Regions from separate parts of the Cryobacterium sp. PAMC25264 genome, predicted to be linked through region 1. Evidence: predicted binding sites of a transcription regulator. Region 1 holds the regulator's gene; the other holds the start of a gene.
The links. Region 1 encodes HrcA, which represses chaperone genes, less so after heat shock. Its sites were predicted from a motif close to TTNGCACTCGNNNNNNNCGAGTGCNAA; they were not measured.

Region 1 (15,217 bases):
ACCGCTACCACCAAGCGCTACTCGCCAAACCTTTGGAATTGTTGATTAGCGTTGATTTTGGGTGGACTGGGCCCCTTTTGGGGATCCGCGCCAAAGCTCCTGGCTCAGCAGGCGGCCTAGCCGCGGAACGTCAAGTCGCGGCTTGATTCAATCTGCCCCGGGTCCTACCCGACGAATCCACGAACTCTTTGCGCTCCGAATCGGCTGATGCACGTTCCTCATCCCTGATGGGACCAATTCAGACGTGGAATGCGCCTGGTTCAACAGCATCATTGGCGGCCGGATGCGATCGAGTACGAAAGACTGATGAAATGACTGACCCAGCCGGCACTGCATCTAATCCAGGCACCAATCCGGAGTCGTGGCTCTCAGACGATCCCGGAATCGCGACTCCGCCTATTGTTGGCGATTTTCTTGATCGGCGAATCTTCGTTTCCGCAGTCACCAATGTCATGGATCGGGCCCGTACGCCCGGCGGCTCGTCAGTATTCGGACTAATTGGGCCATGGGGGTCGGGAAAGACAACTATCCTCAATTTGCTATCGTCCGAGCTTGAGGGGCGGTCACACGGCAAAGGCGTTTGGCCACCCGCATGGGTTGTCTCGACTTTCAATCCCTGGATGCACTCCGACGCCGCTTCGCTTCACCGGGGGTTTTTTTCTGAGCTTCGCGACGCGTTACCCAAAGACGAGAAATGGGACGATGCTCAAGCGCGCCTAGACGGACTTAGGACGGTCGTGACGCCGTTGGCTGGGCTCGCCTCCCTGTTCGCCCCCGGAATTAAGGACGTGGCCGATGGGGCATTCGACGCGTTGAAAAGCACCCCGTCCAAGATTAGGGAGGAGGCTGCGAAGGCGCTCTTGAAGCTAGACCGGCCCATTCTGATGATTCTCGATGACCTGGATCGTTTGACGTCAAACGAGTTGCTCGAAGTCTTCAAACTTGTGCGGTTTATCGGACGCCTTCCGAACGTCTACTACCTGCTGTGTTACGACGAACGCACCCTGGCGGACCTGATTGAAAGCACCGAACTCGTTGGTTCGAAGAACGACGGTCGCGCCATGGATTACCTCGAGAAGATTGTCCAAATCCGATTTGATATCCCCCCAATGAGAATGGAGCAGTCCGAGAATATCTTTAGCGCCGGAATGAACTCCCTGTTGGAACGCAACGGGATTGTCTCCACCCGGCAAGACGAGAATCGAGTCCGCCCGATCTTCATCTCCGCGCTCGGGAGGCGACTCGATACACCGAGAGCAATCAGACGATACCTCGGCCAAATTGAAGCTTTTCTTCCGTCTGTGGCTGATGAAGTGGACTGGGTGGATTTTGCACTGCTGACTTGGATTCGAACATTGGAGCCATCAGTGTACGGACGGTTACAACGAGATCGAGAGTTCCTAGTCGGGAGTGGGACTGCTCCTGCAAACGACAAGTCAAGTTTGAAGCTGCGTACCGAGCAGCTAACGAATCTATTGGGCGGGGCTCAGATCAGCCAAGTGAATCGGGAGAGTCTGCTCGAAGTGCTCGCCGAGCTTTTCCCTGCTGTGAAGCTCGCGCGTGATGGAAGGACCCTTCGTGAGCTCCACATTCCAGCAGGACGCCGCGTGGCCAACGCTGAGTACTTCGACCGCTACTTCCTTTTCGGCATCCCGAGCGACGACATCGCCGACTTCGTCGTGTCCAAAGCTGTGCGAGACATCATCTCGTCTGTCCAGTCCACAGAAACAGATCGACTAGATTCCCAGTTGCTTGCCCAGACCGGACGCACGATTCGAAAAGTCGATCAAGAGCGTCCCCCTGGGGAGGAGCCTGCAGAACGAATTGCACTTTGGCTAGGGAGCCTGTACTCGCAACTACCCGAGGACTCTCATGGCTTCTTCTCCTCCCGAGATCAGGTCGAGCAGTTTTTTGCCCGCATGCTGGTCGAAACGTCATCATTGCAGGCAAAATCCGTCGTGCAGCAGGTCGCCGGGACAGTTCCAGGCACGTCGCTGACCGTCGAGGCGATTGCACTGATGGCCAATGTTGAGGTAGGCACGTCGGACGACGTCGAACGGTGGCACCTTCGCGGATCAGAGCTGATGCCACTCCTCGCCCAAATCTCGCGGAATGCTCTCGACGGATTCGCTGGGAGCCTCGCCAATATGCCTTCTGATATTTGGATAACAATCTGGAGGTGGGGAACGGCCGATCGGGATGCAGTCCGCTCTTACATTGAGACCAGCATTACGTCGAATCGATGGTCGGTCCTGGATGTACTGGCCAAGCTCGTAAGTTCAGCCGTTCCTCACGGAGTTCCCGGCGCTGTCGGAGTCATCAGCGGTTTTGACGCAAAGCTCGTGGGCGAACTTGTCGATCTCGATCTCGCGACTGAACGACTTGCAAAAGAACTGGAGTCGGCGCCACCCGGTCCGGTCCCATACCGCGCAGAGGCCACAATGCAGAACAGGCGCAGCTATGTTCTTGAGATGCTGCGCGGACGGAAGGAGCAGTACCGAGCTAAGTTGCTTGCGTAATTGGGCATTGCGGGTTTCTCCCTCGTCCTATGCGATTGCTTGCTCGTTCCACGGACTAGTTCGTTCAATTGGCGACTAAAGGGGGCTGACACCCAGACGAGTGAGGACCTCTCGGGCAAGGCCCCTGAAGTGTCACCTAGGTCATGGTCCCATACAGCCAGCGCGCGCCGAACAGCAGCAAGGTCGTCCCGGGGGTGGCGTTCAACCGTTGAGACTCCCGCAGGATCCCATCCCAAGCGCCGACCCTTTCCTTGAACCGGTCGAGTCTCGCGAGCGCTTCCTGCCGATCGAGGGTTGGCGGCGGTTCAAGCGACATCAGCCGGGTCCGGAGGTGTCATTCGGACTAGCCAAAACGAGGCCAGCGAAACTCGTTATAGGGCTTCCCGCAACACGAACGGACTTGACACGGAAGACATCGGCCAGGGCGACGCGGTTGTGGTGCGCGACGGCGAACGGGTGGCGTTGGTCGATGTCGGTCCGGACCCGGCGCTGCTGACACACTGCCTGGACACCCTGGGGGTCGACACCGTTGACCTGCTCGTGCTCACACACTACGACCTGGACCATGTCGGCGGGCTGGATGCGGTGATCGGCCGGGTGGGAACCGCCCTGGTGGGGGTGCCGGAGAACGCCGACGACGCCTCGCTGCACTCCCGGCTGGCCGAGGGCGGGGCAGAAGTGCGGGAGGCGGCGCGAGGAGACAGCGGCACCCTCGGCGGCCTCGCCTGGCACATTCTCTGGCCGATCCGGGGCTCCCCGCTCATGCAGACAGGCAACCCGGGAAGCGTCACGATCCTCTTCGACGGAGCCGGCATCCGGTCGGTGTTCCTCGGCGACCTCAACGAGGAGGCCCAGGACGCCCTCCTCGCCGCGGGCCGATCGGGCAGGTCGACGTGGTGAAGGTGGCCCACCACGGTTCCCGCGACCAGAGCGCCGCGCTGTACGCTCAGCTGCGGGCGTCGGTCGGGTTGGTCTCGGTGGGCGCCGACAACGGCTACGGGCATCCGACCCGGTCGCTGCTGGACGTGCTCGCCTCGACCGGCACGGCGGTGGTGCGCACCGACCAGGACGGGTTGGCCGTTCTCGCCCCCACCGCACGGGCGCCCGTCGTCGGCCAGACCAGCGTGGAGGAGTCGGCGCCGCGAGAGGCGCACGGTGCGGCGCTGAAGGTCTGGACCGAGCGGGTCGGTGGCACCCGGGCGGGCACCACCAGGGTCGGGAGCGTCGGGGGCTCCGGTTAGGCTGGAGCGGTAGCGAAGGGAGCCGCGTGGCCGCACGAACAACCGCACAGGCACGAACCGGCAAGCCGGCCGCGAAGGCGAGTGCTGCGAAGATTCCCCAGCTTGCCTGGCATCAGGTGCGACCGGCGCCCGTGGTGCTGGTGTCCGGCACCGAGACGTTCCTGGCCGACCGCGCCATCCGCTCGTTGCGGGACTTCCTCAAGCTGGAGGATCCCAGCCTGGAGGTCAGCGACATCCAGGCCGACAGCTACGCCCCCGGCGAGCTGCTCACCTTGGCCAGCCCGTCGCTCTTCGGTGAACCGCGGATGATCCGGGTCAGCTCGGTGGAGAAGTGCAGCGACACCTTCCTCACCGAAGCCATCGACTACCTGCAGAACCCGGCCGATGACACCTATGTCGTGCTGCGCCACGGCGGGGGAGTCCGCGGCAAGAAGCTGCTCGACACCATTCGCAGCGGAGTGGGCGGCGCCGTCGAGGTGGTCTGCGCCGAACTGAAGAAGGACTCCGACAAGCACGACTTCGCGACAGCGGAGTTCCGGGCCGCCGGGAAGCGCGTCACACCGAGCGCCCTGCGTTCCCTCGTGGCCGCCTTCTCCGACGACCTCGCCGAACTGTCGGCCGCTTGCCAGCAGCTCATCGCGGATACCGGCGCCGAGGTGACCGAGACCACGGTGGACCGCTACTACGGCGGCCGGGTCGAGACCAACGCGTTCAAGGTGGCTGATTCCGCGATCGCCGGCCGGTTGGGTGAGGCGCTCGTGACCCTCAGGCACGCGCTGTCGTCCGGGGCGGACCCGGTTCCGATCGTTGCCGCGTTCGCGAGCAAGATCCGCACCATGGCCAAGGTCTTCGGCGCCCGCGGGGGCTCCGCTCAGCTGGCGGCCAGCCTGAGCCTGGCACCGTGGCAGGTGGAGCGCGCCCAGCGCGACCTCCGCGGCTGGTCGGACGAGGGCCTGGCCCGGTGCATCGTGATGCTCGCCGAGACGGATGCCGCGGTCAAGGGCGCCGGCCGTGACCCGGTCTTCGCGCTCGAACGCCTCGTGACGGTCATCGCCAAACGCGGTGACTAGGGACGGTCGGACACCGTGACCGAGTCACGGTTCAGGTAGATCCAGACGCCGTCCGTGTACTCCGGGTCGCCGCAGGTCGCGCCGCTGACCTTGACCGGAAGAATCGTGGACGAGCCGACCAGATCAGCCTGCGACGCCGTCGCCTCGAACGATCCGGGCAGGGTCGGACAGTACTCGAGTTGCACGCGGCCGTACAGATCGGTGAACTGCACCATGATCCGCTGGGTGGGCGCGGGCAGCACCACGGCGAGAAGAACCGCCAGGGCGGCCAGGGCCAGCCCGACCAGCCCGAGCACAGCGCCGAGGATGGTGAGGCCGCGGCCGGCCGGCATCCGGTTCTCGTCGTGGGCGTGCCCGGAGGAGGGCGCGTTCGGAAGTGATGCCGCGAAGAGCACGCAGGCCCCGGCCAGCACGAGCACGAAGCCCAGGAGGCCGGCGAAGACCCAGGGGCTCAGCCCGGCGTACGCGGAGACTTGTGGTGCGAATCGGAGCCCGGCCGCGATCACCGCAGCGGCAACGGCGAACGCGGCGCCGAGCAGTCCGGCTTGGTGACGCCAGGGCGAGGACCCGGGGGTAGCCGGTGTCGAGGCCGATGCCGGGCCGCCGGCACCGGGCTCGCCGAAACCGGGCCCACCGGTATTGGGCACACTGGCACGGGGTTCACCGGTGCCGGGCTCACCGGAAGTGGGCTGGGCCGCGCTCGGCTGACCCCCGCTGGTCTGTCCGGGAGAACTCGTGGCCCCGGTGGCCTGTTCGCTCGTCACGTCGACACCATAGCGTCGGCGGGCCGCGCCGGAAAGGGGCGGACGGGTGCGGCCGCACACGCAGAAAACCCCCGCCAGGGGCGGGGGTTGCTCTGTGTGGCGCCTCGTCAGAGAACGCCGAAGGCCGAGCTAGAGCGCGTTGACCGACTTGGCGATAGCGGACTTCTTGTTCGCTGCCTGGTTCTGGTGGATGACGCCCTTGCTGACGGCCTTGTCGAGCTTCTTGGAAGCAACGGCGAGGCTGGCGACAGCCTTGTCCTTGTCGCCGGCGGCGACGGCGAGGCGGGTAGCCCGGATGGCCGTCTTGAACTCGCTCTTGACCGCCTTGTTGCGCTCCTGCGACTTCTTGTTCGTGAGGATCCGCTTGATCTGCGACTTGATGTTTGCCACGTTTTTTACGCTTTCGTTAGATTCTTGTTCGGATGGGCCGCCCGGTGATAGAGGGCACCGTGCGGCGAAAATCGTGTGGGGTGGGACCCAACACGCAAGCCAACAGGCAACGATACCAGCTATCCGGGCCGACCATGCACCGAATCCGGCTGATCTCGTCCTGGGTGTGCGTCCACCTCGGCCAGGATCCGTCCGAGCACTCTATCGAACCGGAGCGGGCGGTGCAGGCTCACCAGGTGGCCGGCACCGGGAACCGTCACGAGGGTGCCGTGCCGACTCGCGTGCAGGAAGCGTTTCTGGTGCAGCCTGAAATGGTCCCATGCCCCGTTGACCAGCCAGACCCGGCCCGGATAGGCCCTCAGATCGGTCAGCGGCGTCAGCGTCCCCGTCTCCCGCAACCCCGCGTCCATGACCTCCAGGGCCACGCCGCCGGCGAGGGCATCGGCGGCGCCGGCTGGCGGGAGCATCCGTCGTACCAGGAACGTGTGCAACCGGAGTCCGCGGTCGGGCAGCCGGTGGATCAGCCGGGCGAGCAGCCTGTAGCCGGCCAGGCCGGGCCCACCGGGTTCGAACGCCGACCCCACGGCCACGAGGGCGAGCACCCGGTCCGGGTGCCGGGCGGCATAGGCGGTGGCGTAATACCCGCCGAGCGAGAGGCCCACGAGCACGACCTGGCCGCCGAGAGCGTCGACGCCGGCATCGATGGCAGCAAGGGCCCCGGCCACGGTGAACTCCTCGCCCAGCCTCGACCCGTGCCCGGGCAGGTCGATGGCGAGCACCGGGTGGCCGGCCGCGGCCAGCATCTCGCACTGGTGCCGCCACATGCTGGCCGACGTGCGGATGCCGTGCACCAACACGACCGGGACCGGCACGTCAGGCTCCCCTGATGGTTCCGGACGCCCGGGCGCTGGCCACCGCTGAGGTACGCGAACCCACCCCGAGCTTGCCGAAGATGTGCACCAGGTGGGACTTCACGGTGGCCTCGCTGAGGAACAGGTCCTGCCCGATCTGCCGGTTGGACCGGCCGGCGGCGACGAGCCCGAGCACCTCGACCTCGCGCGGGGAGAGCCGGCTCTCCGGAACCCTGGAGCGGTCGGCCAGGCGGGTCACGATGGCCGGCGCGAGGGCGCTCTGGCCGGCCGCAGCCGCGCGCACGGCCGCGATGAGCTCGGCCGGCGGGGCGTCCTTGAGCAGGTAGCCGCTGGCGCCGGCCTCGATGGCACCGAGGATGTCGGCATCCGTGTCGTAATTCGTCAGTATCAACACGTGCGGGGCGCCGGGAACCGCGCGCACCCGCCGGGTGGCCTCGGCCCCCTGCATGGTTCCCGTCTGCGTTGGGGCGCCGGGCGCTGCCCCGCCGAACTGCAGGTCCATGAGCACGACATCGACCCGTCCGGAGGCCGCCAGTGTCACCGCCTCCTCGGCCGTGCCGGCCTCGAGGTCCACGACCAGGTCGGGCTCCGCGCCGAGCAGGGCCCGCAGGCCAGCCCGCACCACGGGGTGGTCGTCCGCGAGCAGCACCCGGATCATGCCGCCACCTGCCCGGTCGGGAAGGTTACGGCCACGGCAGTGCCCTGACCGGGCGCGGACTCGAGCACGAAGCTGCCGCCGAGTTGCTCCACCCGTTGCCTGATGGCGACCAGCCCGAACGAGTCAGGGCTCTGGGCGGCCGCATCGGTGAGAGTGAAGCCCCGGCCGTCATCGACGATGTCCAGGGTCACCTCGTCGGTCATGTAGCTCAGCGTGATCTCGGCCCGACCGGCATCGGCGTGCTGGGCGACGTTGGCCAGCGACCCCTGAGCGATGCGCAGCAGGGTGGTTTCCAACGACATCGGCAGGGCGACGGCGTCCCCGGTGACGTGCAGGCTCACCCGGGTGGCGCGTCCGCCGGTGGGCGTCGGGCGCTGAATCGCAGCCGCGAGCCTGGCCAGGGCGCCGGGCAGAGTCTGGGCGTCCAGGGCCGGAGGGGTGAGTTCGCGGATGAACCGGCGGGTCTCCTGCAGATTCGCCGCCGCCGTGTCCCTGGCCAGTCGCAGGTGGTCGAGGGCGGCCGGGTCGGTGACGGTGCGCTCGGCAGCGTGCAACAACAGTTGGATGCTCGAGAGTCCCTGCGCGACAGTGTCGTGGATCTCCCGGGCCAGGCGCTGCCGTTCGGCGAGGGTGCCGGCATCCCTGGCGGTGGCGGCGAGTTCGGCCCGGGTGGCCAGCAGGTCGTCGATGAGAGTCTGTCGTTCGCCGGCCTCCCGCAGCAGCGCCCGGTAGCCCAGCCCGACCGCGACGGCCACTCCCGCGGCCACGATCGGCCCCAGGGTCGCGCCCAGGCTCAGGCCCACGTGCAGGCTCATCGACCAGATCGTCAGGAACACGCTCAGCAGCACCAGCGGAATGCCCGCCCTGAGGGGCAGCACGTGCAACTGGAGGAAGAACAGGGGGAAGACGATGAAGGCGGCATCCTCGGTCAACAGGGTCAGCGCGAGCCACTCGACCAGCAGCAACGCCATCCAGACCGGCACGACCCAGCCGCGCGGCCGGGTCCGGGCCAGGCGGCCACCGCCGGCGTAGCTGGCGAGGAACACGAGGGCCAACGCCACGATGAGAGCCGCATCCGGGGCCGCGTCCCACAGGGTGAGAACGATCACCAGCCCCGTCAGCACCACGATCAGCACGTGCAGGCCGATCCGCAGCCCCGAGAAGACCGGGGTCAGGGCGGAATGCGGCAGGCCGTCGCCGATGCTGGTGGGCGGGGTGGGGTCCCGAGGGGTCGGGGTGGCGCGCACGGCGATGCTGGACATGGTGATGCCAGCATAATCAGGGCGTGCGCGCCCGGCATCCGTCGAATGGATGAGCGAGCCTGGCCGTGGCAGGTCACCCCGATGCTGCGGGGCATGGGAGAATTGGGCCATCATGTCACCGAGAGCTCTCAAGGCGCTGGAACCGGCCGCAACCGCCCCCGCGTTCATCCGTAACTTCTGCATCATCGCGCACATCGACCACGGCAAGTCCACGCTGGCCGACCGGATGCTGCAGATCACCGGCGTCGTCGACGACCGTTCCATGCGCGCCCAATATCTGGACCGCATGGACATCGAACGCGAACGCGGCATCACCATCAAGAGCCAGGCCGTGCGTATGCCGTGGGAGATGGACGGTGCGACCTACGCGCTGAACATGATCGACACCCCTGGCCACGTCGACTTCACCTACGAGGTCTCCCGCAGCCTGGCCGCCTGCGAGGGCGCCATCCTGCTCGTCGACGCCGCACAGGGCATCGAAGCCCAGACCCTGGCGAACCTGTACCTGGCGCTGGAGAACGACCTCACCATCATCCCGGTGCTGAACAAGATCGACCTGCCGGCCGCCGACCCCGACAAATACGCCAAGGAGCTCGCCAGCCTCATCGGCGGCAGCCCCGACGACGTGCTGCGGGTCTCCGGCAAAACCGGCGTGGGCGTGTCCGAGCTGCTCGACCGGGCCACCTCGCTGATCCCGGCCCCGGTCGGCGATGCGAACGCACCGGCCCGCGCGATGATCTTCGACTCGGTCTACGACAGCTACCGCGGCGTCGTCACCTATGTGCGCATGATCGACGGGCACCTGAGCCCCCGCGAGAAGATCCAGATGATGTCGACGCGCGCCACCCACGACATCCTCGAGATCGGCGTCACCAGCCCCGAACCCACGCCGAGCAAGGGCCTGGGCGTCGGCGAGGTGGGCTACCTGATCACGGGCGTGAAGGACGTGCGCCAGTCCAAGGTCGGCGACACGGTCACGACAGCGGCCAAGCCGGCCACCGAGGCGCTGCCCGGCTACACCGAGCCCAAGCCCATGGTGTTCTCCGGCCTGTACCCGATCGACGGCAGCGACTACCCGGCCCTCCGCGAAGCTCTCGACAAGCTCAAGCTCTCGGATGCGTCGCTGGTCTACGAACCTGAGACCTCCGTCGCGCTCGGCTTCGGCTTCCGTTGTGGCTTCCTGGGCCTGCTGCACCTCGAGATCATCACCGAGCGCATCGACCGGGAGTTCAACCTCGACCTGATCACCACCGCGCCCAGCGTGATCTACGAGGTCACCACCGACGACAAGAAGACCGTCACGGTCACCAACCCCAGCGAGTTCCCGAACGGCAAGATCGCCGTCGTCGAAGAGCCCATCGTCAAGGCCGCGATCCTCGCACCCAAGGATTACGTCGGCGTGATCATGGAGCTCTGCCAGGGCCGCCGCGGTACCCTGCTCGGCATGGAGTACCTCGGTGAGGACCGGGTTGAGATCCGTTACACGATGCCGCTGGGCGAGATCGTGTTCGACTTCTTCGACCAGCTCAAGAGCAAGACCGCCGGCTACGCGTCGTTGGACTACGAGCCCATCGGCTCGCAGGAGGCCGACCTGGTCAAGGTCGACATCCTGCTCCAGGGCGAACAGGTCGACGCGTTCAGCGCCATCGTGCACCGCGACAAGGCCTACGACTACGGCGTCCTCATGACCGGGCGCCTCCGCAAGCTCATTCCGCGCCAGCAGTTCGACGTGCCCATCCAGGCCGCCATCGGCGCCCGCATCATCGCTCGCGAATCGATCAGTGCTATCCGCAAGGACGTGCTGGCCAAGTGCTACGGCGGTGACATCTCCCGCAAGCGCAAGCTGCTCGAAAAGCAGAAGGAAGGCAAGAAGCGCATGAAGATGGTCGGCCGGGTCGAGGTGCCGCAGGAGGCGTTCATCGCTGCGCTCTCCGGCGACGAACCGCCCAAGAAGGAAAGAAGTAACCGTCATGCGACGTTCGACCTTCACCGACGCCGCTGTGACGTATGCCGCCATCGGCGGCACCCTCGCGTCCGACCTGATGCGCTACCCACCCAAGGGGCACCGGCCGCTCGAGCGCACTGTGCGCCTGGGCAGCGGCGAGGAACGCTTCCGTGCGGCGACCACGTCGCTGATGACCTGGGGCATCCAGCGCGGCAGCGGCATCGAGGTCACCGACCTGGACGCCGGCACCGGCGTGCAGTACACCGGCATCGTCTTCACCGACGACGGAACCCCGGCTCCCAACCAGGAACACCCGGTGAACGAGGCGACCTTCGCCGAGGACGGCACCCCCTTCATCAGCAACGGCATGACCGGAGTACTCAAGATCCCGAACGGCCCATTCACGGTCGCCGCACCGGTGCGCGTGGTCTACGTCATCGATGAGGCCGACAAGATCGGTTTCGCCTACGGCACCATGCGCGGCCACCCGCAGAACGGCGAGGAAGCGTTCATCGTCGACCGCCGCCCTGACGATTCCGTCTGGCTCACGATCCGCTCGTTCTCCCGGCCGAGCACCTGGTACTACCGCCTGGCCTGGCCGGTCCTGCGCTTCCAACAGGAACGCTACACACGCCGCTACCTCCGCGCCCTGCACCCCGTCGGGATGGCCTGACCGGATGGCTGGACCGCATCCGGTCGGCGACCCCGCACCACTCGACGGACTGTTGCCGGCCTCGGCCGGTGTCGGCGCGGACGAACGCGACTTCGGGGTCTACCTGCACGTGCCGTTCTGCAAGGTGCGCTGCGGGTATTGCGACTTCAACACCTATACCGCCACCGAACTGCGCGGGGTGAAGCAGAGCGACTATGCCAGCCAGGCCGTGCTCGAGGTCGAGTCCGCCGCCCGCATCCTGGCCGCGTCGCACATCGCTCCCCGGCCAGCTGCCACGGTCTTCTTCGGCGGCGGCACACCCACCCTGTTGCCCGCCGACCACCTGGTGCGGATGTTGCACGCCGTGCGGGACACCTTCGGCATCGTGCCCGGCGCCGAGATCACCACCGAGGCGAACCCGGACTCTGTCGACCTCGCCTACCTGCTCCAGCTCAAGGCCGCCGGGTTCACCCGGGTGTCCTTCGGCATGCAGTCGGCCGTGCCGAGCGTGCTCGCCACCCTCGAGCGCACGCACGACCCCGAGCGGGTTCCGCTCGTCGTGCAGTGGGCCAGGGAGGCCGGCCTGGACGTGAGCCTCGACCTCATCTACGGCACCCCGGGGGAGACCATCGAGAACTGGCGGGCCAGCCTCGAGCACGCGATCGGACAGAACCCCGACCACATCAGCGCCTACTCGCTCATCGTCGAAGACGGCACCAAGCTGGCCAGGCAGATCCGCCGCGGCGAGCTCGTGCAGCCCGACGAGGACCTGCAGGCCGACTTCTACGAGTTGGCCGACCGGCTCCTGGCCGAGGCCGGCTACGGCTGGTACGAGGTCAGCAACTGGTCACGGGGCACGCAGCACCGCTCCCGGCACAACCTCTCCTACTGGAGGAGCGCCGACTGGTGGGGTGTGGGTCCCGGAGCGCACAGCCACATCGGCGGGGTGCGCTGGTGGAACGTCAAGCACCCGGCGGCATACGCCGACCGGATCCTCGCCGGGCACTCCCCGGCGGCCGGGCGAGAGACTCTCGACGATGACACCCGCGAGCTGGAGCGGGTGCTGTTGCTCACCCGCATCCGCGAGGGCATCCCCGTGGCGACGTTGACGACGGCGGGGCGCCGAGAGGTGGCCGGCCTGATCAATGACGAACTCATCGATGCGCGGGCAGCGATCGGCGGCACCGTCGAACTGACCCTGCGCGGGCGGCTCCTGGCCGACGCCGTGGTGCGCCGTCTCCTCACCGACTGAACCCCAGCCCTCCCCACCCGCGAACCGTGAGTTAAGCCCCAGAACGCGCGCGTTTTGGGTGCTTACCTCACAGTTCGCGAGGGGGAAAGGGGTTAGTTGAGGAACTTGATGGTGAGCGGGTAGGTGTACCACTCGCCCTTGTTGGCTGCGATGGCGGCCATGATGCTGAAGACGATGTTGAGGATCCACACCGCGGCCAGGATCAGGAAGCCGATGCCGATGACGGTGAGGATGCCTCCGACGAACCCGGCGATGGCCAGGGTGATCTGGAAGTTCAGCGCCGTTGCGGTGTGCGCCCGGATGAACGGGCCGCGGTCCTTGAGCACGATGTAGCCGATCAGCGCCGGCAGGAAGCTGAACAGGATTCCGCCGATGTGGATCAGGGTCGCCCAGAGCTTCTCGTCGGCCGGGCTCAGCTGACTCTGTGCCTGGTACGGGGCTGCGGGGGGAGGCGTGGCCTCTGACATGGGATCTCCTTCGTGACTCCCGGCGGTGCGGGGCGGCGTCGGGCGCCGCTCACACCAGAATAGCGCCGCTCACCCCAACCGGGAGCCTGCAAACTAGCTGATCAGACGGATAGAGAAGGGGTAGCGGTACGGACGGCCGTCGCGGGCGCTCAGGTAACCGAGCACCGAGAAGATCGATCCGACCAGCCACAACACCCAGCCGAGCGAGAAGAGCCCGGACAGGAGGCCGAACGTGACCAGGCTGAGAACCGTGGAAAGCACATTGAGGGCCACGTAGCCGATGAGCAGGGTGATCTGGAAGTTCAGGGCCTCCTTGCCCTGTTCATTGGTGAACGGGCCCCGGTCCTTGAAGACCAGCCAGATGATCAGGGAAGGCGGGAACGAGAGGATGCCGCCCAGGTGCGCCAGTGACGCCCACTGTCTGTCCTGCTCCGGGGAGAGCGGAGGCCCTGACGACGGCCTGTTCGATGGTCCCTGACCGGTGGGTTAACTCATGACGGTGTCCTTCGGTGAGCGGTGCGTGGACGTGCTTGAGCCCACGCTACTGCGCAAAATCGTCGGGGAGCAATGGGTATGCGGCCCACCCGCGATATGATTAGCAGTCAAACAATGAGAGTGCCAGCCAGCTGGCGGCGCGAGCGGGCATGAGGGAGGCGATCGGAATGGTGTCGGATCGTAGTCTCGAGGTGCTCCGCGTCATCGTGCAGGACTACGTGGCCTCCCGTGAACCCGTCGGCTCCAAGTCCATCGTCGACAGGCACGCCTTCGGCGTCTCGGCGGCCACCATCCGCAACGATATGGCCTTGCTCGAGGAGGAGGAGCTCATCATTGCTCCGCACACCTCGTCCGGGCGCATTCCCACCGACAAGGGTTACCGCCTCTTCGTCGACCACCTCGCCGACCTGCGTCCGCTCACCGTCGCCCAGCGTCAGGCCATCGAGGTCTTCCTCGGCCAGTCCGCCGACCTGGACGAGGTGCTCGCGCGGAGCGTGCGGCTGCTCTCGCAGCTGACCCATCAGGTGGCCCTTGTGCAATACCCGTCGTTGTCGCGCGCCACCGTGCGCCACATCGAACTCGTGCCGCTCAGTGACACCCGGGTGCTGTCGGTTCTGATCACGGACTCCGGCCGAGTCGAACAGCGCGTGGTGGAGTTGACCCGCGCGCTGGACGAGACTGCCCTGGCCGAACTCCGCACCCGTCTCAACGCCGTGGTCGGCGGCCTGAGCATGAGCGAGGCCGCCGCCGCACTGACCGGGCCGACCGGTCTGGGCCCGCCCGAGCTGCAGGACCTGATCGACCTCATCACCGGCACCCTGCGGGACCAGGTGGGCGCCAACCGGCAGGACCGCCTGGTAATGGCCGGTGCTGCGAACCTGGTGCGCACTGAGGACGACTTCAGCGGCAGCATCTACCCGGTTCTCGAGGCCATCGAAGAGCAGGTGGTGCTGTTGCGCCTGTTCGGCGAGATGGCCACCGACCAGCACGGCGTCTCGGTGAGCATCGGCCGGGAGAACGCGCCGTTCGGCCTGGGGGAGACGTCCGTGCTCACGAGCGGCTACACCTCCCACGGCGATGCCGCCCGGCTGGGCGTGCTCGGTCCGACCCGGATGGACTACTCCAACAACATGGCGGCGGTGCGCGCCGTCGCCCGGTACCTCTCGCGCCTGCTCGGCGAGAACTAGCCGCCCCCACACCTTCCCACCGACACTTTTCACCCCCAGAACCCGAGGAGAGCCAGCTTTGGCTGACCATTACGAAGCACTCGGCGTCGCGCGCGATGCCACCACCGACGAGATCAAGAAGGCATACCGGCGCCTCGCCCGCCAGTTGCACCCCGATGTGAACCCGGGCGCCGAAGCATCCGAGCGGTTCAAGACCATCACCCACGCCTACGACGTACTCTCGGACCCCAAGCAGCGCCAGAACTACGACCGCGGCGGCTCGGGCAACTCCGGCCAGGGCGGCGGATTCGACGCGGGCAACTTCGGCGACATCTTCGAGACCTTCTTCGGCGGGGGAGGCGGCGGCAGCCGCGGCCCCCGGTCGCGTCGGGAACGTGGGCAGGACGCCCTCATCCGGGTCGAGCTCGACCTGGACGAGGTCATCTTCGGCACCCACCGCGACA
Region 2 (15,217 bases), 1.2 Mb from region 1:
GTGCGCAAGGGCAGCAGGGGACCGCAGGTCGGCTCCGGCGGACAGGGCCGTCAGGCACTCGAGGGCAAGAAGCCCACCCCCAAGGCCGAAGACCGTCCGTACCACCCCGCTGGCAAGGCCAAGGCCGCCAAGGACCGCTTCGCCGCGGCCGGCGGCGGACGCAGCCGCGCACCCGGCGGCTCCGGCTCCGGCGCCCCGCGCTCGGGCCGCAACACCGGCACCGGCAACACCGGCGGCGGCGGTTCGTCCACCCGTAAGGCCAAGTCGGAGGCCGAGTTCGAGGTCGTCACCGGCCGTAACTCGGTGCTCGAGGCACTGCGCGCCAAGATCCCCGCATCGGCGCTGTACGTGGCCACGCGCATCGAAATGGATGACCGGGTCAAGGAGGTCCTCAAGCTCGCGACGACCCGCAACATCCCGGTGCTCGAGGTCATGCGCCCCGAGATCGACCGGCTCTCGGGTAAGGACGCCGTGCACCAGGGCCTCGCGCTCAAGGTTCCCGCGTACGAGTACGCGCACCCGGTGGAACTGCTCGACCTCACCATCAGCCGCGGCCACAAGCCGCTGTTCGTGGCCCTCGACGGCATCACCGACCCGCGCAACCTCGGTGCGATCATCCGCTCCACCGCCGCGTTCGGCGGCCACGGCGTCATCGTGCCGCAGCGCCGCTCCGTGGGCGTCACCGCTTCGGCCTGGAAGACCTCCGCCGGTGCCGCAGCGCGCCTGCCCGTCGCCATGGCCAGCAACCTCACCCAGACGCTCAAGGCGCTCAAGGAGCGCGGCATGCTCGTCATCGGCCTCGACGGCGGCGGCGACACTCAGCTGCCCGAACTGGGCCTGGGCTATGCGGAGCGCCCCATCGTCGTGGTCGTCGGCAGCGAGGGCAAGGGCCTGTCCCGCCTCGTCACCGAGACCTGCGACGCCATCGTGTCGATCCCGATCAACGCGAACACCGAATCGCTGAACGCTGGAATCGCCGCCGGCGTCACCCTCTACGAGATCTCCAAGCTGCGCGCGGACGCGCTTGCGGCGAAGGTCGCGAAGAAGGCCGCGGAGGCCTGAGCCGACCGCTCGCGCGTGTGAGAACGGCGCAGATCATGCCGATTCCGGGTGGTCTGCGCCGTTTTTTGTGGGCGGATGCTGTGTGAGGGGTCGATTCAGGGCCTTGGGCGACCTCGCTGATTGCCGTGGTTCAGTTCAGGGCGTGCTGATGAGGGGACGCGGGTGCCCGGGTGAGTGCCGCAGGTCTCGTTGTCGAGAGCCCTGAGCGGCTCTGCCTGGGTGGGCCCCAGTGAGTTGTCGCTTCAGGCCCCTTGGCGCGCCGTGAGGGGGCGTGAACTGGCAACTCGGCTGTCGCGCCGTGGGTGACTTTCCAGTTGAGGCCCATTGCGGCGTCGGGAGAGGGCGCCAACTGGCAACTCACGGGGGGAGCCCACCTGCCGCGTTCGCGAAGGGCCCTTCGCGCGCGGCCGGGCGTCAGACGTTCAGGCGCCAGTCGTCTGCCTCGGCCTCGTCGGCGTCGATGCCTTCGGCTTCGAGGTCGGGGAGGCTGATCGGCGTGGTGGGCGGATCGATGACGGTGGCCTCGTCGCGACGGTGCCGCAGCACATCCTGCACGTACGAGGTCACGGCCTCGGCCAACGGGATGTCTCGCCCGGCGTTCTGCGCCATGTACCAGCGGTGGTCGAGCAGCTGGTGGAACACCTCGGCGGGCTCGAGCTTGCCCTTGAGCTCACGCGGGATGGCGCGCACGACGGGTTCGAACACTCGCACCAGCCACTCGTGGGCCATCATCTCCTCGTCGGCGTCGGGATTGCCGTAGGCGACACCGTAGGAGTCGAGGTCGTTGAGCAGACGGCGGGCCTGGTTCTCCTCGGCGTCGAGGCCGGTGAGACGCAGCAGACGGCGCTGGTGGTGGCCCGCGTCGACGACCTTGGGCTGGATGCGCACCGTCGTTCCGGTCTCATCGGTCTTGATGGCCAGTTCCTCGATGTCGAAGCCCAGGTGGTTGAGGCGCTCGACGCGCTCCGTGATGCGCCAGCGCTCGTTGCTCGCGAACGACTCCGACCCGGTGAGCTCCTTCCAGAGCAACCGGTAGGCGGCGACGATGCCGTTGCTGACGATGATAGGGTCGAGTTCGTTGGCGACCCGGCCGCCGGCCTCGAGGTCCATCAGCTCGCCGGCGATATTGACACGGGCGATTTCGAGGTCGTTCTCGCGCTGGCCGTTGGAGAGGCCGCCCGGGTAGAGCTGCCCGGTCTCCGCGTCGACGAGGTACGCGGCGAAGGCGCCGGCGTCGCGGCGGAAGAGGGTATTGGACAGCGACACGTCGCCCCAGAACAGGCCGACCATGTGCACGCGCACGAGGAGCAGGGCGAGGGCGTCGACGAGGCGGGTGGCCGTGTCCGGGCGGAGGGCCTGCGAGTACAGTGCGCGGTAGGGCAGCGAGAACTTGAGGTGCCGGGTGACGAGCACCGAGTTGAGCGGGTCGCCGTCTTCATCGGTGCGGTTGGTGATCACCGCGAGCGGTTCGACGCAGGGGATCTCGAGGCCCTGCAGGGTGCGGAGCATGTCGTACTCGCGTTTGGCCATCTCGCTGGTGGTCTCCTTGATGGCCACGACGCGTCCGCTCAGGTGAGCGAATCGCACGAGGTGTCGGGAGAGGCCCTTGGGCAGCGAGGCGATGTTCTCGTTCGGCCAGGCATCCAGCGGCAGGTGCCAGGGCAGGTCGAGCAGGGCCGGATCGGCCGTTGCCGAGGTGATGTTCAAGGAACCGCTCATGAAGCGCCTAACTGTCGGCAGGGCGGCGAAGCCCCGCGGGTGGCCTCGGCCGGGGTGGGCTCACAAGGCGCGGGATGTACGACGGTGCCGCCCACAGGGAACGGGCGCCGAAATGACAAACTCGACCGCCAAAAACTGCCGGCGGTCGAGTTTGTCGGGATGGAACTTAGTCGCTGACGGCGCCGCCGAGACGGAGGCCGGTCTCTGCGTCGAACACGTGCAGGTGGTTCGGCGTCGGGGTCAGGTAGACGGTGTCGCCGGCCGACGGGTGCGAACGGCCATCGACGCGGGCGACGATGTCGGTGCGCTTGCCCTCGACGGTGGAGTGGCCGTACAGGTAACCGTCGGCGCCGAGCTCCTCGACCAGGTCGACGTCAACGGCGAGGCCTTCGCCGTGGGTGGTCGAGAGGTGGATGTCCTCGGGGCGAACGCCGATGGTGACCTTCTTACCGGAAGCGCCGGCAAGGGTGTCGCGGGCCACGGGCACCGTGGCTGTACCGAACATGATGCCACCGTCGACGGCGTCGGCCAGGAACAGGTTCATGGCCGGGCTGCCGATGAAGCCGGCAACGAAGACGTTGTTCGGCTTGGCGTACAGGTCGCGGGGGGTGCCGACCTGCTGCAGGACGCCATCCTTGAGCACGGCGATGCGGTCGCCCATGGTGAGCGCCTCGGTCTGGTCGTGGGTGACGTAGACCGTGGTGACGCCCAGGCGACGCTGCAGCGACGCGATCTGGGTACGGGTCTGCACGCGCAGCTTGGCGTCGAGGTTCGACAGCGGCTCGTCCATGAGGAACACCTGGGGCTGACGCACGATGGCGCGACCCATGGCAACACGCTGACGCTGGCCACCCGAGAGGGCCTTCGGCTTGCGGCTGAGGTAGGGCTCGAGGTCGAGCAGCTTGGCGGCTTCGAGAACGCGGGTGGCACGCTCGTCCTTGTTGACGCCGGCGATCTTGAGCGCGAAGCCCATGTTCTCGGCGACGGTCATGTGCGGGTACAGAGCGTAGTTCTGGAAGACCATGGCAATGTCACGGTCCTTCGGGGGAACGTCGGTGACGTTGCGCTCACCGATGAAGATGTCGCCGTCGTTGACCTCTTCGAGGCCGGCGAGCATGCGGAGCGACGTGGACTTGCCACAGCCGGAGGGGCCGACCAGGACGAGGAACTCACCGTCGGCGACCGACAGGTCGAGGTGGTCGACCGCGGGGCGGGTGGAGCCCGGGTACAGGCGGGTGGCCTTGTCAAAAGTTACTGAAGCCATTGTTTCGTTATTCTCCTTCACCGGCAGGTACGTGCCGGACGATCCGTTGTGATGGGATTTGCTGTCCGGCTGACGTAGCACCAGCGCAAGACCTTCCTAGTATGGCATGTCCCGCGTGAGCGTCGCCTGAATCGCCTGCCGGAGCCCCGCCAGTGTGTCCCCGGTGAACCCCCAGAGAGGCCGCTGTGAAGCCCCGGTTGGTTAATTCTCAGACTGGGGACCTACTATTTGAAATGCAATCGCGCTCATTCGCGAGCGCACCCCCTCAACTCGGAGTGATCATCCATGACAACTGGTGGCCCAGGCGAACCTCGCCCCTCGAAGAATCAGCGACGCGACGCCGCACGCACCAAGGCCGCCCAACTCCGAGTCGAGCAGAAGAAGCGCGACCGTCGTAACCGGGTGTTCCTGCAGGGCGGCATCGCCATCGCCGCCATCGCGGTCGTCGCCGTGATCGTGCTGATCATCGTCAACTCGGTTCGCCCCGACGGCCCCGGCCCGCGCAACATGGCCAGTGACGGTCTGCTCGTCGGTGAGGGCCTCACCGCCGTCACCACCCCGGCCCTGCAGCCCAAGGCCGACCCGATTCCCTCCCCTCCGGATGCGTCGGGCAACGTCGCCGACATCCGCATCTACATCGACTACCTGTGCCCGTTCTGCGGACAGTTCGAGACCACCAACGCCGACCAGATCTCGCAGTGGGTCGACTCCGGCGCGGCCACGGTCGAGGTCCACCCCATTTCGATCCTCACCAGCAAATCCGCTGGCACCCAGTACTCGTTGCGTGCGGCCAACGCCGCCGCCTGTGTGGCGAACTACTCGCCGGACGATTTCCTGTCGTTCAACGCCGCGCTCTTCGCCGACCAGCCCGTCGAGGGCACCGCGGGCCTCAACGACGACGACCTCAAGGCTCTCGTGAAGAGCTCGGGAGTGTCGACGAGCCTGTCCGAGATCAACACCTGCATCGAAGAGACCACCTACAAGTCGTGGGTGCAGGATGCCACCGATCGCGCCCTGAGCGGACCGATCCCGAACTCTTCCCTCAAGGCGATCACCGGCACCCCGACCGTGCTGGTGAATGGCAAGCAGTACGTGGGTGCCCTGGACGACCCGAAGGAGTTCGCGGCGTTCGTGTTGCAGGCGGCCAGCGAGGCGTATTCCACCGCCACCCCGACGCCCACGCCCACTCCGGCCGGCTGACCGCACCGGCTCTGCTGGTGACGGCGGGACCGAATGCGTCGGCACGAGAGTGCCGAGTGATTTAGGATGAATGCTCGAGGTGCTTCGTGCGTCTCATGCCGGCCTGGCGCAATTGGTAGCGCACCACTCTTGTAAAGTGGGGGTTACGGGTTCAAGTCCCGTGGCCGGCCCCATCGCCCGTGTTCCCCCGGGCTTCGCAGAACAGCGACGAGGAGCGGAATGACCAGTCCACTCGACGAGGTCAGCCCGCTGGGTTCCTCCACGCCGGTGCCCACGAGCATCTCGGCCGCCGACGAGGAACACCTGCTGCGGGCCATCGCCGTGGCGGCACTGGCTCGCGCGAACGGAAACCACCCGTTCGGCGCCATCCTGGTCACCGCCGACGGCACCATCATGGAGAGTCAGAACAGCGTGGTCACCGGCAACGATCCCACCGGACACGCCGAGACCAACCTCGTGCGCCTGGCCAGCGCCCGGCTGGACAAGACCGCGCTGCGCTCGAGCACCCTGTACACGAGTACCGAACCCTGCGCGATGTGCTCCGGCGCCATCTACTGGGCCGGGATCGGGCGGGTCGCCTATGCGCTGCCCGAGCAGGACCTCGGCGCCATGGTGCCCAGCCAGGACGGCGAGCCCACGCTGGACCTGCCCTGCCGCGAGGTTTTCGCCCGCGGTGGCGGCAGCGTGGTCGTGGCCGGCCCGGCGCTGGTCGCGGAGGCGACCGAGGTGCACCGGGGATTCTGGGACGCCCGCTAGATCCGCTAGCCGAGGCCCGGAGCGGTCGGCGCCGGGTCGCGGCGGAGCCACCGGCCCGGTGGCTCTGGCAGCCGGCCGGTGATCACGTGTGCCACCACCACGGCCACGATGACCAGCGGCATCACGGCGTAGGCATCGCTGGTGAGCAGCACGGTGGCCAGGAGAACGCTCGTGAGCGGCAGCCGCAGCATCGACACGCACATGGCGCCGATGCCCACCCCCAGCGCCGGAACCAGAGCCATGCCCGGCAGATGGGACGCCATGATGCCCAGGGCAGCGCCGATGAACATGGCGGGAAACACCGGCCCGCCGCGGAACGCACTGGGCGACAGGCCGTAGGCGAGAGCCTTGCAGAGCGCCAGCAAGCCGAGCGCGCCGATCGGCCAGGAGGCTCCGTTGCTGATGAGCGCGGGCAAGGTCGTCTGGCCGGAGAAGAGCACCTGACCCGTGTCTTCGCCGGTGACCACCGCGAACCAGATCGCAAGCCCGGCGATGAGCAGACCGAGCACCGGGGTGACGAGCAGCCGCTGGGCGTGTACCGCCGGGCGTACCACCCTCGCGAGCGCCTTGATTCCCCAGGCCAGGAGGGGGCAGGCCACCCCGAGCACAAGTGCCCAGAGGAACATCGCCAGGGTGGGCGTGCTGAACGCCGGCAGGTCGGGGATGGCGAGGGAGAAGGTGCCCAGCCCAGTCCAGGAATCCAGGCCGACGAAGACAAGGGAGCCGATCCCCGCGGCGAGCAGCCCGGGAAGCAGACCCACCCCGAGCATGGCACCACCCAGACCGGATGCCTCCATCAAGAGGAAGGCGCCCAACAGCGGCGAACCGAGCAGGGTGCTCACCGCGGCGAAGCTGCCCGCCGATGCGATGACCGCGAGGGCGGTGGGCGGCGAGTCCTTCTTGATCAGGAGCACCGCGAGAGCGCCCAGCCCGCCGCCGAGGGCGATCAGCGGTGCCTCTGGACCGAGCACCGCGCCCAGGGCGAGCGTGGCCAGCGCCGCCAGCGCGACGCCGGGCAGCTCCGGGGGCCGCGGGAACCCGCCGGCCGCGAAGCCCTCCGACGGCGGATGCCCGCTGGTTCCCGGCAGGAACCGGATGCACAGCGCCACCAGCAGGCCGGACAGGGCCACGAGTGGAAGCGGCCACCACACCGGCACGCTGTCGAACCCCAGGGCAGCCGGCAGCTCAGTGAACAGGTAGCCCTGCAGCCAGGAGACCAGGGCGAGGAACCCGTAGGAGACCACGGACACCGGCACGCCGATGAGCCCGGCCAGCAACAGCACGCGCAGGTATCCGCGCGAACGGATGACCGCCAGTGGGTCGCCGGTCTGGGCCGGGTTGGCCGGGTGGCCCGCCGCGGAATCGGGGGCGGGGGTCGCCGGTGGCTCGGGGTGCGCGGGCATGTCGCGGTCCTCCTCGGCCGGTCTCCTCCGCCGATCTGGCACTGTGGCTGGACCGGTCCGGGTCGGTCGGTCCCGGGTTCGGCCGGCATCGCTGACCACGCTGGCCCGGTGTCCGTGCGGGCGCAAGCCCCACGTCGGCCCCGCGAGTGCCCGCGGAACTGGGGGCTGGTCGCCCGTGCACGGCGGTCACTAAGCTGACCGCCATGTATGCGCTGCTCTCCCTCGTGCTCCTGGTGCTCGTTGTGGCCGCCCTCGTGGACATCATCACCCGGCAGGACGGCCAGGTGAAACACCTGCCCAAGGTGGTGTGGGTGCTCCTGGTGATCTTCCTCCCCCTCATCGGCAGCCTGCTCTGGTTCGTGATCGGACACGACTACGACACACCGATGGCGCATCCTCGGTTGGGTGCGCCCCGGCGTCGCACGGGTTCGGCCTCGAGCGCACAGGCGACCCCCACGGCCCAGGCGGAACGGCGGATCACCAGCACCGAGGAGCAACTGGCCTCGCTGGACCGCGAGATCGAGTTCCATGCCGAACAGGCGCGCATCCGCCGGATCGAAGCCGAGCTGGCCGAACGACGTCGGCTGACCGAGGGAACCTGACGGCGGATCGACGCGCGCGGAGCAGCGGCGACGGGCTAGGCTCGTGTTTGTGGTTACAGACAACAAAATGCCCCCGGTTCTCGTTCGCTCCGAGTACGACAAGATGATCGCGGGGGAGTGGTACCGCTACCGGTCCGGGCCCGAACTGGCCGAGCTGACGACCAGCACGCAGCGCACCTGCCGCCAGATCACCGCCCTCTACGACGACGACCAGGCCGCCGCGCACGCCCTGTTCGTGGGGATGCTCGCGAGCGTCGGCGACGGTGCCGACTTCAGGCCGCCGCTGTACCTGGACTACGGCTCGCGGCTGCGCGTGGGCGCCAATACGTTCATCAACGCCGACTTCCTGGCCCTCGGCGGGGGCGAGATCACCATCGGTGCCAACGTGCTGGTAGGTCCGAGTGCCCGCTTCTACACGCCCAGCCATGCCGTCGACGTGGGCGAGCGCCGGGCCGGATACGAGCGGGTCTGGCCAATCGTGATCGAAGACGACGTGTGGCTCGGCGGCAACGTCGTCGTCTGCCCCGGCGTCACGATCGGCGCGGGCAGCATCATCGGCGCCGGCTCGGTGGTCACCCGCGACGTGCCGCCCGGGGTCATCGCCGTGGGCAACCCGGCGCGGGTCGTGCGGGCCATCGGTCCCGACGACCGGGTCGGGCTCGACTCGGTCTGATCCGCCGGATCAGAGCAGCCCGAGGATCTCCCGGCGCTTGGCGTCGTATTCGGCCTCAGTGACCAGACCTTGGGCGCGCAGCTGGTCGAGCTGCGCCAACCGGGTCGCGGGGTCCGCCAGGCCGCCGGAGCCCGCCGGGCGTCGCCGCACCAGACGCACGATCAGGAACACTATCGCCAGCGCGATCAGGACCACCGCGGCGAGGACGCCCGCGATGATGAGAAAGTGCCAGCCGGTTAGATTGCCGATCATGTGAGTCCCCCTGCGACGGCGCGTTCGGCCGCACGGCGAAAGTCTATCCAGGGGCGAGCGAGCGTACGCTGGAACGATGACAACTACACCCCAGCACGCCCTCCCCTCCGGGTTCGGAGCGCGCACCACCGCCACCCAGGTACTCGCCGGCATTGACCTGAACGGCCGGACGGCCATCGTCACCGGCGGCTATTCGGGGCTGGGTATCGAGACCGTCGCGGCGCTCGCCGCTGCGGGCGCTCAGGTCCTGGTTCCTGCCCGCCGTCCCGAGGCGGCCCGGGCCGCGCTCGACGCGCGCGGGCTGGCTGACGTCAAGGTCGAGACCCTCGACCTGGCCGACCTCGGCAGCGTGCGCGCTTTCGCCGATCGGTTTCTGGCCGCCGGACGCAGGCTCGACATCCTGATCAACAACGCCGCCATCATGGCCTCCCCTGAAGCCCGCGTCGGCGACGGTTGGGAGTCCCAGTTCGCCACCAACCACCTGGGCCACTATGTGCTCACCAACCTGCTCTGGCCCGCCCTGGTGGCCGGCGGGGGAGCCCGCGTTGTGGCTCTGTCGTCAACCGGGCACAAGCTCAGCGGCATCCGTTTCGACGACCCGCAGTTCGAGACCGGCTATGACAAGTGGCTGGCCTACGGTCAGGCCAAGACCGCCGACAGCCTGTTCGCCGTGCAGCTGGACGCCCTCGGTGCCGGGCACGGCGTGCGCGCATTCGCCGTGCACCCTGGCGGCATCATGACCGAGCTGCAGCGGCACCTGCCGCGCGAGGAGATGATCGCGTCGGGATGGATGACCGAGGACGGCACCGTGAACTCCGTCTTCAAGACGACCGAGCAGGGCGCCGCTACGGCAACCTGGGCGGCGACCTCCCCGATGCTCGACGGCCTGGGCGGGGTCTACTGCGAGGACTGCGACATCGCCGAGCCCACCGTTCCGGGCAGCGAGACCGCCCGTATCCGAGGTGTGGACGCACACGCGATCGACCCCGCGGATGCGGCCCGCCTCTGGGTGCTCTCGGCCGAACTCACCGGTGTGAACGCGTTCGCCTGACCCCTGGCGCGCACAACTGGTCCCGAAGCGGACGATTGGTCCCGGTGCGCCGGGACCAATTGTCCGCTTCGGGTGCAGTTGCGGGGGCGCGGGGCGGTCAGGCGGGCAGGGCGCTGAGGTGGTCGGCCGCGTCGACCGGTTGGCGCACGGCGGGCTTGACGTTCTCGGGGATGCCGCCGACGTAGAGCCAGCCGAGCAGCTCCTCGCCGTCGGCGAGTCCGTGCACCTGCCGCACCGGTTCGGCGCGGGTGTGGCCGCCGGTGCGCCACATCACGCCCCAGCCCGCATCCTCGAGCAGCAGGCTGAGGAAGTGGGCGACGCCGACGGCCGCCGCGTCCTGCTCCCAGGCCGCCACCTTGTGGCTCGGCCGATGCCGGGCCACCAGGGCCAGCAGCAGTGGGGCGCGCAGCGGCTTGCCGGCGAGCTTGGCGGCGGCCGGTCCCTCGAGGCCCGAGGCCGCCACGAGCGCGTCGCCCAGTGCGATCCGGGCGGCGCCGCGCACCTCGATGATCCGCCACGGGCGCAATGCGCCGTGGTCGGAGGCGCGGGCAGCCGCCTGGATCAGGGGAACCAGCTCGTCGCGGCCGGGCGCATCCGCGGTGACCACGGAATACGACCGGCGCGACAAGATCGCGTCGAGAACCGCCGACAAGACCGTTACTCGACGGGCGTGAAGTTGAGCGAGATCGAGTTCATGCAGTACCGGTCGCCGGTGGGCGTGCCGAAACCGTCATCGAACACGTGGCCCAGGTGCGAACCGCAGGCCGCGCACCGCACCTCGGTGCGTACGACGCCCAGCGAGCGGTCTTCGATGAGCTCGACGGCCTCGGGGCGCACCGACTCATAGAAGCTCGGCCAGCCGCAACCGGAGTCGAACTTGGTGCCGCTCTTGAACAGCTCTGCGTTACAGGCGCCACAGGTGTACACGCCCGACCGGCCCTCGTCGAGCAGTTCGCCGGTCCAGGCGCGCTCGGTCGCAGCCCCGCGCAACACGGCGTACTGCTCGGGGGAAAGCTCGGCCTTCCATTCGGCGTCAGACTTGGTGACCTCGTAGTCCATGGTGCGTCCCTTCACTACTTCTGTGCGGCATTACTCTTGCGGGCAACTCAGCGGGCAGATTGCTGCCTCCAGCCTAAACTCGGCCGGGCCCCCGGACATTCCCCGGGCCGGGGGATTCCCAGCCGGCGGTCATCACTGCCGGAGCGGGCAGCGACCGGCGGGACAGGCCGCGCCGGTCAGCGAAAACCCAGTCCACGCCAAATAGGATGACGCGTATGGCGACCAGCGGGCACGGCGAGAGCGATCGGGGTGTCGACGGCGGCACGGCGCTCAGCCCGCGCGACACCGCCGTACTCGCTTTCGAACGGCGCTGGTGGTCCCACCCAGGCGCCAAGGAACAGGCGATCCGGGCCGAGTTCGGCCTGTCGGCTGCCCGCTACTATCAGTTGTTGGGTGCCCTGCTCGACTCCCCGCTTGCCCTCGCCCACGATCCCATGCTGGTGAAACGCCTGCAGCGGATGCGTGACGCGCGGTCCCAGGCCCGGTCGCGCCGGGCCATCCGCCCCATCGAGTAGGACCCTCCTACCGCGTGTTCAGCCAACCGAGGATCGAACCAGACTCACGATGCCCACTTCGTACCCGAAAGACCGCTTCGACGACCTTCCGCACAAGCTCGACCGCGTGGGGGCGCACCGGGCCCCCGGCCGAAAGGGCCGCCGCTGGGTGGCGTTCTGGTGGGCGCTCGCCGCAACGGCCCTGCTCGTGGGCGTGGGAGCGATCGGACTGACCGTGCTGAACAACCGGCTGAACTTCACCATCCCCGGAATCTCCAGCCAGACCAGCACCGGCACGGAAGCCGCCTCAGAGGCGCCCACGGCCGAGCCCGTGCCCACCGCCGAGCCCACCACCGACCCCACTGCGAGTGTCACCGTGCTCAACGGCACGGCCACCACCGGTGTCGCCCGCTCAGTGGGCGAGGTGCTCACCGACAGCGGCTGGAGCGTCGGCACCATGAGTGACGCCGACACCGAAGACGTCACCACCACCACCGTGTATTACGCGGATGCCTCCCTGGAGGGCGCTGCCCGCGGGGTGGCGGCCCTGCTGCCCGGTTCGGCGATCCTGCTCTCCAGCGACTTCGCGGGCTCTGACGCCACCCTGACCGTCGTGGTCGGCACCGACTACGCGATACCGGAGGGCTAAGCGCCGAATTCCTAGTGGCGTTGTGCCCGCCAGTCAACCCCCTATGGATCCCCGCTGCCGTCACTACTATCTGCAGTGGTCGCTCATTTTATGCGAGTCGCGTTCTCGGGTTGAGAGCGCTCTTTCGCGGACGGTGGACGCAGCTACTGCGCCAGGCCCGGTAACACCAGCGGGTGAAAGCCGAAAGTCAACACTGCACTAGGGGAGTTTCACATGGCGAACGGAACCGTCAAATGGTTCAACGCTGAAAAGGGTTTCGGCTTCATCACGGTCGATGGAGGTGGGCAGGACGTTTTCGTCCACTACTCCGCCATTGACATGCACGGCTACAAGGTTCTTGAAGAAGGCCAGCATGTCGTCTTCGAACTCGGTACCGGAGCCAAAGGTCCGCAGGCAGAGTCGGTTCGTCCGGCATAGCCCTCGCGTGGAACAGTCGGCCTCACGGGGCCGGCAGCACACAACTGAACAGGCGCCGACGATGTATCGGTTCCCGTGATGACCAGCACGCCACACACCTTGCCCCGCTCGGCAGACATACCTCGCGGAGCTAAGGTGTGTGGCGTGACTGCGTTACGGATGACCACCCCTGTTCGACGCCCCCGCTCCCGCCGCACCGGCTCCCACGCCTGGGCTGCCGCTGTGCTGATCGGAGCCGCCTGCGTCCTGACCGGCTGCGTCACCGCGCCGCCCACCGAACCGACGCCCACCGCGGCGGCTCCCGCCGTGGCCCCGCTGCGGGGAACCCCGATCGACCCGGCCGACGCGGAGCATCCGTCGTTGGCCGTGAAGATCGACAACCTCCCCGCGGCCCGGCCGCAGATCGGCCTCGAACGCTCGGACCTGGTGTTCGAAGAGCTGGTGGAAGGCGGGCTCACCCGGTATGCCGCCCTCTGGCACTCGGACGTGCCCGACGACGTGGGCCCGGTGCGCTCCATCCGGCCCATGGACCCTGACCTGCTGAGTCCGTTCGGCGGCATCGTGGCCTATTCCGGCGGGCAGCCGCAGTTCATCGAAGCCATGCAGAACACCCCGGTGCTCAACGTGATCTTCGACCAGGACGACAGCGGCATTTTTCGGCGCGTGGACGACCGGGAATCCCCGCAAGACGTGGTGCTCAGCGCCGCCGAGGTCGTCGACCGGCATGCAGACCTGGCCCCGCCGGAGCGGCAGTTCGACTACGCCGACAGCGCGGCTTCCGCCGGGGCTGCCACGGCCGGGGAGGCCGCCGGCACCATCGTCACCCGGTTCTCCGACTCGAGCGAGCGCTCCTGGACCTGGGACCCCGCCGGCAGCGCCTACCTGCGCGGCCAGGACGGCGCGCCCGACCTGGACGCCGGCGGCGGCCGGCTGGTCGCCACCAATGTCGTGGTGCTCAGCGTCGGCGTGGACCGCAGCACCGACGTGCCCCGCACCATCTTGGAAGGCACGGGCCAGGCCTGGGTCTCAACCAACGGATCGACCCTGCCCGCGACGTGGACCAAGGACGCCCCCGCGGCGCCGATCAAGTTGACGGATGCCGACGGCGCGGCCATCGAGCTCGCACCGGGCAACACCTGGATCGAACTGGTGCCCACCGACGGTGGCGGCGCCGTGGAGATCCTGCCGTAACCCGGTCTTGCGGCGGCATCGTGCAGCCCCCGTTCACTTGCACTCTCGACCCCAGAGTGCCAGAATCGGTTTAGCACTCTGCTGTTTGGAGTGCTAACCCATCATCGTTTTGGTAACGTCCGGGAGGGACGAGAAACACATATGGCAAAGATCATTGCTTTCAATGAAGAGGCCCGTCGCGGCCTGGAGCGCGGCCTGAACATCCTCGCTGACACGGTCAAGGTGACCCTCGGCCCGCGCGGACGCAACGTCGTGCTGGAGAAGAAGTGGGGCGCCCCCACGATCACCAACGACGGCGTGTCCATCGCCAAGGAGATCGAGCTCGACGACCCGTACGAGAAGATCGGTGCCGAGCTCGTCAAGGAGGTCGCCAAGAAGACTGACGACGTCGCCGGCGACGGTACCACCACCGCCACCGTCCTCGCTCAGGCGCTGGTCCGCGAAGGCCTGCGCAACGTCGCAGCCGGCGCCGACCCGATCAGCCTCAAGCGCGGCATCGAGAAGGCCACCGCTGCGGTCATCGCAGAGCTCATCTCCAGCGCCAAGGAGATCGAGACCAAGGAAGAGATCGCGGCCACGGCCTCCATCTCCGCCGGCGACGCCGAGATCGGCGCGATCATCGCCGAAGCCATCGACAAGGTCGGCAAGGAGGGTGTTGTCACCGTCGAGGAGTCGAACACCTTCGGCACCGAGCTCGAGCTCACCGAGGGCATGCGCTTCGACAAGGGCTTCCTGTCGGCATACTTCGTCACCGACCCCGACCGTCAGGAAGCGGTCTTCGAAGACCCCTACATCCTGATCGTCAACTCCAAGGTCTCCAACATCAAGGACCTGCTGCCGATCGTCGACAAGGTCATCCAGAGCGGCAAGCAGCTGCTCATCATCGCCGAGGACGTCGACGGCGAGGCCCTGGCCACGCTCGTTGTGAACAAGATCCGCGGCATCTTCAAGTCGGTTGCCGTCAAGGCTCCGGGCTTCGGCGACCGTCGCAAGGCGCAGCTGCAGGACATCGCCATCCTCACCGGTGGGCAGGTCATCTCCGAGGAGGTCGGCCTCAAGCTCGAGAACGTCACCCTCGACCTGCTCGGTAACGCCCGTAAGGTCGTCATCACCAAGGACGAGACCACCATCGTCGAGGGTGCCGGCGACGCCGACGCCATCGCCGGTCGCGTTCAGCAGATCCGCAACGAGATCGAGAACACCGACTCCGACTACGACCGTGAGAAGCTCCAGGAGCGTCTCGCCAAGCTCGCCGGTGGCGTTGCTGTCATCAAGGCCGGCGCCGCGACGGAGGTTGAGCTCAAGGAGCGCAAGCACCGCATCGAAGACGCCGTCCGTAACGCGAAGGCAGCCGTCGAAGAGGGCATCGTCGCCGGTGGTGGCGTGGCACTGATCCAGGCCGGCAAGACCGCATTCGAGAGCAAG

Region 2: groL (chaperonin GroEL) is a predicted target of HrcA. The motif match lies at 13,863-13,889, and genes of this name have one in related genera.

Annotation. Positions count from the first base shown of each region.
Region 1 is NZ_CP080383.1:1,368,773-1,383,989, forward strand. Features, by position in the region: gene KY500_RS06255 (P-loop NTPase fold protein) at 312-2,519, shown strand; gene KY500_RS06260 (ComEC/Rec2 family competence protein) at 2,814-3,419, shown strand; gene KY500_RS06265 (hypothetical protein) at 3,416-3,760, shown strand; gene holA (DNA polymerase III subunit delta) at 3,787-4,830, shown strand; gene KY500_RS06275 (hypothetical protein) at 4,827-5,594, opposite strand; gene rpsT (30S ribosomal protein S20) at 5,724-5,984, opposite strand; gene KY500_RS06285 (alpha/beta fold hydrolase) at 6,104-6,856, opposite strand; gene KY500_RS06290 (response regulator transcription factor) at 6,858-7,514, opposite strand; gene KY500_RS06295 (sensor histidine kinase) at 7,511-8,776, opposite strand; partial or broken gene lepA (translation elongation factor 4) at 8,889-10,727, shown strand; gene KY500_RS06305 (DUF1990 family protein) at 10,819-11,394, shown strand; gene hemW (radical SAM family heme chaperone HemW) at 11,399-12,625, shown strand; gene KY500_RS06315 (DUF4870 domain-containing protein) at 12,718-13,092, opposite strand; gene KY500_RS06320 (DUF4870 domain-containing protein) at 13,186-13,500, opposite strand; gene hrcA (heat-inducible transcriptional repressor HrcA) at 13,755-14,774, shown strand; gene dnaJ (molecular chaperone DnaJ) at 14,833-15,217, shown strand, end outside.
Region 2 is NZ_CP080383.1:2,548,029-2,563,245, reverse strand. Features, by position in the region: gene rlmB (23S rRNA (guanosine(2251)-2'-O)-methyltransferase RlmB) at 1-1,062, shown strand, start outside; gene KY500_RS11860 (DUF4032 domain-containing protein) at 1,477-2,781, opposite strand; gene KY500_RS11855 (ABC transporter ATP-binding protein) at 2,948-4,045, opposite strand; gene KY500_RS11850 (thioredoxin domain-containing protein) at 4,331-5,245, shown strand; tRNA gene KY500_RS11845 (tRNA-Thr) at 5,343-5,418, shown strand; gene KY500_RS11840 (nucleoside deaminase) at 5,465-6,001, shown strand; gene KY500_RS11835 (chloride channel protein) at 6,007-7,404, opposite strand; gene KY500_RS11830 (PLD nuclease N-terminal domain-containing protein) at 7,608-8,006, shown strand; gene KY500_RS11825 (sugar O-acetyltransferase) at 8,074-8,679, shown strand; gene KY500_RS11820 (SHOCT domain-containing protein) at 8,689-8,931, opposite strand; gene KY500_RS11815 (oxidoreductase) at 9,008-9,982, shown strand; gene KY500_RS11810 (nitroreductase family protein) at 10,080-10,634, opposite strand; gene msrB (peptide-methionine (R)-S-oxide reductase MsrB) at 10,640-11,041, opposite strand; gene KY500_RS11800 (DUF3263 domain-containing protein) at 11,257-11,556, shown strand; gene KY500_RS11795 (LytR C-terminal domain-containing protein) at 11,606-12,184, shown strand; gene KY500_RS11790 (cold-shock protein) at 12,398-12,601, shown strand; gene KY500_RS11785 (DUF3048 domain-containing protein) at 12,746-13,792, shown strand; gene groL (chaperonin GroEL) at 13,934-15,217, shown strand, end outside.